Gemmobacter sp. 24YEA27: one gene and its partner. The protein of the gene in region 1 interacts with the protein of each later gene in a pairwise test. Links are inferred from orthologs where the notes say so. Each region holds a gene or a part of one and is shown in the gene's direction. Other genes may lie near its edges.

Region 1 (3,199 bases):
GTTGGCCGTCTGGATGATATCAACCTCGACGGGCTGGATCTGATCCAGGATATCCGCACCATCTATGACAATTACGGGTTTGAGACGCAGATCCTCGCGGCCTCGGTCCGCACCGTGAACCACGCGAAAGACTGCGCGCTGATCGGGGCTGACGTGATCACCGCGCCGCCTTCGGTGATCAAGGCGATGGCGAACCATGTCCTGACCGATAAGGGGCTGGAGCAGTTCGCGAAAGACTGGGCCAAAACCGGCCAGAAAATCCTCTGATCATGCTCTCGGGCCGCGCCGGGGGCTTTGCCGCCCCGGCGCGCCTCTCCGACATCTGCCGGTTGTTTCAGGCCCGTCTTCCGGTCGTTTATGCGTCACCGATGGGCCGCGAGGGCCCGGGCGGATTACCTATCCGCCTTGTCCTGCGCGTGGTCTTTTGTGATGCTTTCCGGCGCAGCGCACTATTTCCTCTCATTTTTTTATCCGACCCAGGCGCGGAGCAGGGCCGATTTTGCCCGGTCTGCTCGTTTGGAACTGGCGCAGGATGTGGCTGATGCCGTGTTCCGCCTCGCGGACGAGGCCGCGCTCGGCGCGTTCCCATCCAAGGTCAAAAGTGACAGGCCCCATGGCCCCAGGGCGCCGCAAAGGCCAGATTGCCCGCGTCTGCGTGGGGTCGCCGCAGTCTCGGACCATTTCCCGGACGGGCGACACGGTCAGAACGGCCAACCTGGGACAGGCCCGCCCTGAAAAAAAGCGAGTCCCGGGCGGCAGGCATTCCAGGCCGCGCGTGATCCTGAACTGCAAAAAACGCGACAGGCTGACCGTACGAGGAAACCAGGCGGGAAGAGTTTGAAAAACATCTATGCTGATCCCGGCGGGCCCAAAGGCCTATCTTACAGGATCAATCCCATAACGCATTGTTATGATTGATGGTGGGCGACCCTGGAATCGAACCAGGCATGAGTCTCCTCGGCGGAGTTACAGTCCGCTGCCGCACCTTGCAGCACGTCGCCCACAGTGCGGGCTTACTAGATTCTCCGTTCTGCCCCGTCAATGCCCTATCACCGCTTTTGTGACGATCTTTCGTGTGATCGGCTCAGGACCTGGCACATGATCCGCTTTTGCCTTGCGCTTTTCGCTGGATTCGGCCTTTTGTCCCCGGAAATCTGTGATGCGTGATCTGGAGCCAGACGGGGATAATGCGATGAAAAAACCAGCCTGGGTGGTCGATAAGGAACGCGCGAAGCGGGCAGAGGCGAAAGAGACCGTCTGGCTCTTCGGGCTGCATGCCGTTCGCGACGCGCTGTTGAACCCAAAGCGCGAGAAACTGCGTCTCGTGGTGACCAAGAACGCATTCGACAAGCTGGAGGATGCGATCCTCGCTTCGGGGCTTGAGCCGGAGCTGGTTGATACGCGGGCCTTCGACGTGCCGATTGATCCGGGTTCTGTGCATCAGGGCGCTGCGATGGAGGTGAAGCCGCTCAACTGGGGCAGCCTTGAGGAGGTCGCGGTCTCGGGTGAAGGCGCGCCGCTCGTGGTGCTGCTGGACCGGGTCACCGATCCGCATAATGCCGGTGCGGTGTTGCGTTCGGCCGAGGTTTTCGGGGCGCGTGCCGTGATCGCGCCGCGCCATCATTCCGCGCCGGAGACCGGGGCGCTGGCAAAAACCGCCTCTGGTTCGCTGGAGCGGCAGCCCTATCTCAGAGTCACCAATCTTGCCGATGCGATGAATGAGCTGCGCGATATGGGCTTTTTGCTGATCGGCCTTGCCGGCGAGGCGGATCTGACGCTGTCGGATGCGCTGAGCCAGGCCGGAACGCGGCCGGTCGGGCTGGTGATGGGCGCCGAGGGGCCCGGACTGCGCGAGAAAACCCGCGAGACCTGCGATCTGATCGCGCGTATTCCGGCGGCGGGCGGTTTCGGCAGTCTCAATGTCTCGAATGCGGCGGCGGTGGCGCTTTACGCGGCCACGATCCGTTAAGGGAGGGGCAACTGCGGCGGGGGCGTTTGATCACAAAGATGCGAACGCCCCTTTAATTCAGCAGTAATGTTTCTAAGTCACAGTCATGAGGCACGGGATCTGGAACCCCCGTACCTTGTTTGCACTGTCCCTCGTTCCGCACCTGGCGCCCGCGCGATCTGCGCAGGGCGCCTTTTTCTTTCCGCCGCATTCTCTGCACCGTCCCGGACCGCGGGCGCGTCTTTTTCCGGGCCGGAATGGCCGCGCGACAGGCAGAAGTGTTGTCCTGGCTTGCTTCCAGGTGGCGCTGCGACGCGGCGGACATAAAATTACCTAAACTATCCAAATGTGATTGCATTATTGCGTGATGAATTTTAAACCTCCTGACAACGGCCCGCTGATTCTGCGGCGCGGCACGAAATCAGGAGTTCGCCCATGGCACTGGACAGGCAGGCACCGATCATGACCTATGATGCCCCCAAGAAAGATCTCTACGAGATTGGCGAGATGCCGCCGCTCGGCCATGTACCGGCGCAGATGTATGCCTGGGCGATCCGCCGCGAACGTCATGGCGCGCCCGAAAGCGCGATGCAGCTTGAGGTGGTCGACACCTGGAAGCTCGACAGCAATGAGGTGCTGGTGCTCGTCATGGCGGCGGGCGTCAATTACAACGGCGTCTGGGCCGGTCTCGGCGTGCCGATCTCGCCGTTTGACGTGCATATTCAACCCTATCACATCGCGGGCTCGGATGCCTCGGGTATCGTCTGGGCGGTGGGCGACAAGGTGAAACGCTGGAAGGTCGGCGATGAGGTTGTGATCCATTGCAACCAGGATGATGGCGACGACGAGGAATGCAACGGCGGCGACCCGATGTTCTCGCCGACCCAGCGGATCTGGGGCTATGAGACCCATGACGGCTCATTCTCGCAATTCACCAAGGTTCAGGCGCAGCAGCTGATGGAGCGCCCGAAACACCTGACCTGGGAGGAATCCGCCTGCTATACGCTGACGCTGGCGACCGCCTACCGGATGCTCTTTGGTCACGCGCCGCATGACCTGAAACCGGGGCAGAATGTGCTGGTCTGGGGGGCGAGCGGTGGCCTCGGATCTTATGCGATCCAGCTGGCAAATACCGCGGGCGCCAATGCGATCGGCGTGATCTCGGATGAAAGCAAGCGCGATTTCGTCATGTCGCTGGGCGCGAAAGGCGTGATCAACCGCAATGAGTTCAAATGCTGGGGGCAACTGCCG
Region 2 (3,236 bases), 2.0 Mb from region 1 along the record:
GAAGCGGACGTCGACATATTCGACTTCCTCGTCCTTGATCAGTTTGAGAGCCTTCGCAACCGCGCTCATCTGACTGCCTTTCGTTCAGGGTTAACACTTGCCGGGTCTGCGCCCTCTGCGCCTGCCCGTATTCGGAAATTCGTATGATCAGATCGCCGGATCAGATCGCGTCATCGCCGGTTTCGCCGGTCCGGATGCGGATCGCCTGTTCGACCGGAGAGACAAAGATCTTACCGTCGCCGATCTTGTCGGTGCGCGCGGCCGAAACGATGGCCTCGACGGCCGCTTCGACCATGTCATCCGCCAGGATCACTTCGATCTTCACCTTGGGCAGGAAGTCGACGACATATTCGGCCCCGCGATACAGCTCGGTATGCCCCTTCTGGCGCCCGAACCCCTTGACCTCGGTGACCGAGAGCCCCTGGATTCCGGCTTCCTGCAGGGCTTCCTTGACCTCATCAAGTTTGAAGGGCTTGATGATCGCCTCAACCTTCTTCATCCGCCGACTCCTCCGTTCCTGTCTCTGACCATCGACCATTTCCGCATCAGACGGGCAATCGCGATGGCCCGGCAAGCGTTCAAGCCGGGCGGAAATTCGCGCGACATGCACAATATTTAATCACACCGTCACAAAAACAGGCGACATTGGAACGCCCATGCAGCAAACAGGCAAAAAATGAGCATAGTTCTGACCTCGGCGCAGATGCGGGCGGTTGAAAATGACGCCATTGCCTCGGGTGCGTTCACCGGGCTGGAACTGATGGAGCGCGCCGGTCAGGCAGTGGTTGACGCGGTTCTCGCCGCCCGGGCCCGGATCAAACCTTGCCTGGACGCGCCATGATCTTCTGCGGCCCGGGCAATAATGGCGGCGACGGGTTTGTCATCGCGCGCCTGCTGCATGATCAGGGCTGGAAGGTTGATGTTTATCTGACCGGCGATCCGGCGCGGATGCCAGCGGATGCGCGCTTCAACCACGATCTCTGGCTGCAACTCGGCCCGACCCAGGACCCTGCCACCTGCGATCCTTCGGATGTCCGGCCCGATCTGGTGGTGGATGCCCTGCTGGGGACCGGTGTCTCGCGCCCGATTTCGGGGCCGATGCTGGTGGCGCGGGATAAGCTGTCGGAGGCGGCGGCCCTGACCGAAGTGCTCTCGGTCGCGGTCGATCTTCCCTCAGGGCTTTGCGCTGACAGCGGCAAGGCCTTCGGCAGTCTGTATGAGGTCGATCTGACCGTCACCTTCGGCTTTTTCAAATGCGGCCATTTTCTCGCCGAGGGCCCATCCCATTGCGGCAGGCTGCTTTGCTGCGATATCGGGCTGGATCCGGAGGCGCCTTCCAGGCTTTTTCGCCGTATAAATCGCGAACGCCCCCGGCCCCGCCTTGATCTTACGGACGTGACCTGGATCGTAGATGGTCGTGAACTGCGTCCGGGATTTTCAGGAAAGAAAAGCAGGCTCGACAAGGGCTGGTATGATACCGGCGGCCATAAATTCAGCCATGGCCATGCGCTGGTCGCAGGCGGGGCCGCCGGGCGCAGTGGCGCCGCGCGGCTCTCGGCCCGCAGCGCCCTTCGGATCGGTGCAGGGCTGGTGACTTTGGCAAGCCCTCCGGAGGCAATGGCCGAAAATGCGGCGCGACTTGATGCGATCATGCTGTCACCTGTCAGGGATGCGGCAGTGCTGACCGCCTTGCTGGAGGACAAGCGGATCAACGCGCTTTGCATCGGGCCAGCGCTTGGGACAGGTCCGCGAGAGGCCGATCTGGTGCGGGCGGTGCTGGACTCCGGGAGGCCGGCGGTGCTGGACGCGGATGCGCTGTCGCTGCTGGCCGCCGATCCGGATCTCTTTGCGCGCCTGCATGAAAAGACGGTCCTGACACCGCATGGCGGCGAATTCAGCCGCCTTTTCCCGAAATCGCGGCGCAACTGGCGACGCCCCCCGGCGCGGGGCCGGTTTTCTCCCGGATTGACGCGGCGCGCGCGGCGGCACGGCAGTCGGGTTGTATCGTCTTGCTGAAGGGTCACGACACCGTGATCGCCGCACCGGATGGCGGTGCAGACATCAATTCCGCCGCCTATGGGCGGGAGGCGCCCTGGCTCGCGACAGCGGGATCGGGGGATGTGTTGGCCGGGATCATCACCGGACTTCTGGCGCGCGGGATCAGGCCTTTTGAGGCCGCCTGTCTCGGCCCTTGGCTACATGTCGAAGCAGCGCGCAGCTTCGGCCCTGGGCTGATCGCGGAAGATCTGCCCGAGGCGCTGCCAAAGGTTCTCCGCGCGACAGAGCGGTGGAGGGAGCCTCTGGCTGCCTTCGGGACGCCTCCGGCGGGCCTGTTTGTGTCAGGGTAACATGGCAAAGCGCAACCGGTCGCACGCCCGCGCTTATGGACCAGGAGGAGAGATCAGGCGGTTATTTTGGCGCTGGTGCAAAGCAGTTCCATGCCATTTGCATAGATGATTTCGTCGCCATCAAAGACCAGCGTGAAAAGGCGGATTTCCGACACGGTCTCAGAGCGGATGTAATCGCCGTCACACAGACGCTGCGCCTCGATCATGGCGACCTCCTGACCATAGAGGGCCCGGGCGCGCCAGTCGCGCAGTATGATCTTCTGGCCCGGCGCAAGAAAGCAATCAGCTTCCGGGCGGTCATGACCAAGCGCCGAGGCGCTGACGCGGATCATACCGGCATCGCGCATCACCGAAACTTTGATTGATTTCAGAACCCTGACGCCCGATCTGGTGACAACACGGTCGCCCGGGGCGAGAAACTGGACCGGGAGATCGCCGTCAAGTGTGAGAACAGTGGTTCCAACCGTAAGACCGGACGCCGCGGTGACTTCGACAGCCGGAAGGTCAGTTTCGACGCTGAGAAGGCTTTCGATCATCATGGTCTCAATCCCTGATCTTCGCGCTATGTGACCCAGTTTCGCGCCGAACTATGGCAGGAATTGGTCAGGGCTGCGCTTATTTCCAGGCTTTTGCCCGCCGATGCACCGGTTTTGTGGCCGGAATGTCCGCTTTCCCGCAGTCTTGTCGCGATGATTTTCCGCTCGCATCCCAATCGGGCCTTTGCTAGAAGGGCGCGGATTTTCCGGGCATATGCGGGGGCCGGCCTGTCACATCAGGGTCTGGTCCCCGTTTCGTTATCCCGGAAGAACATGAGCGATGCGGGTGTGGCGGAATTGGCAGACGCACCGGATTTAGGTTCCGGCGCCTTACGGCGTGGGGGTTCAAGTC

Evidence for each region.
Region 2: the proteins of rlmB (region 1) and QNO18_RS10040 interact in binary tests that used the Escherichia coli proteins (3 or more experiments, as listed by UniProt). The link is inferred for Gemmobacter sp. 24YEA27 from one-to-one orthologs.

Annotation. Positions count from the first base shown.
Region 1 is NZ_JASJPW010000001.1:78-3,276, reverse strand. What follows is about bases 199-3,080. They hold rlmB (23S rRNA (guanosine(2251)-2'-O)-methyltransferase RlmB), read left to right. Parts: upstream 199-1,192; coding sequence 1,193-1,969; downstream 1,970-3,080. Other genes in these bases: fsa (fructose-6-phosphate aldolase), read left to right, coding at 199-267. Outside these bases: more of fsa, read left to right, coding at 1-198. UniProt on the Escherichia coli protein: Specifically methylates the ribose of guanosine 2251 in 23S rRNA.
Region 2 is NZ_JASJPW010000001.1:2,026,052-2,029,287, reverse strand. Bases 1-2,919 are described here. They hold QNO18_RS10040 (NAD(P)H-hydrate epimerase), read left to right. Parts: upstream 1-822; coding sequence 823-2,016; downstream 2,017-2,919. Other genes in these bases: QNO18_RS10035 (Hint domain-containing protein), read right to left, coding at 2,402-2,884; QNO18_RS25660 (NAD(P)H-hydrate dehydratase), read left to right, coding at 2,010-2,348; QNO18_RS25665 (hypothetical protein), read left to right, coding at 677-841; QNO18_RS10045 (P-II family nitrogen regulator), read right to left, coding at 161-499; glnA (type I glutamate--ammonia ligase), read right to left, coding at 1-69. UniProt on the Escherichia coli protein: Bifunctional enzyme that catalyzes the epimerization of the S- and R-forms of NAD(P)HX and the dehydration of the S-form of NAD(P)HX at the expense of ADP, which is converted to AMP.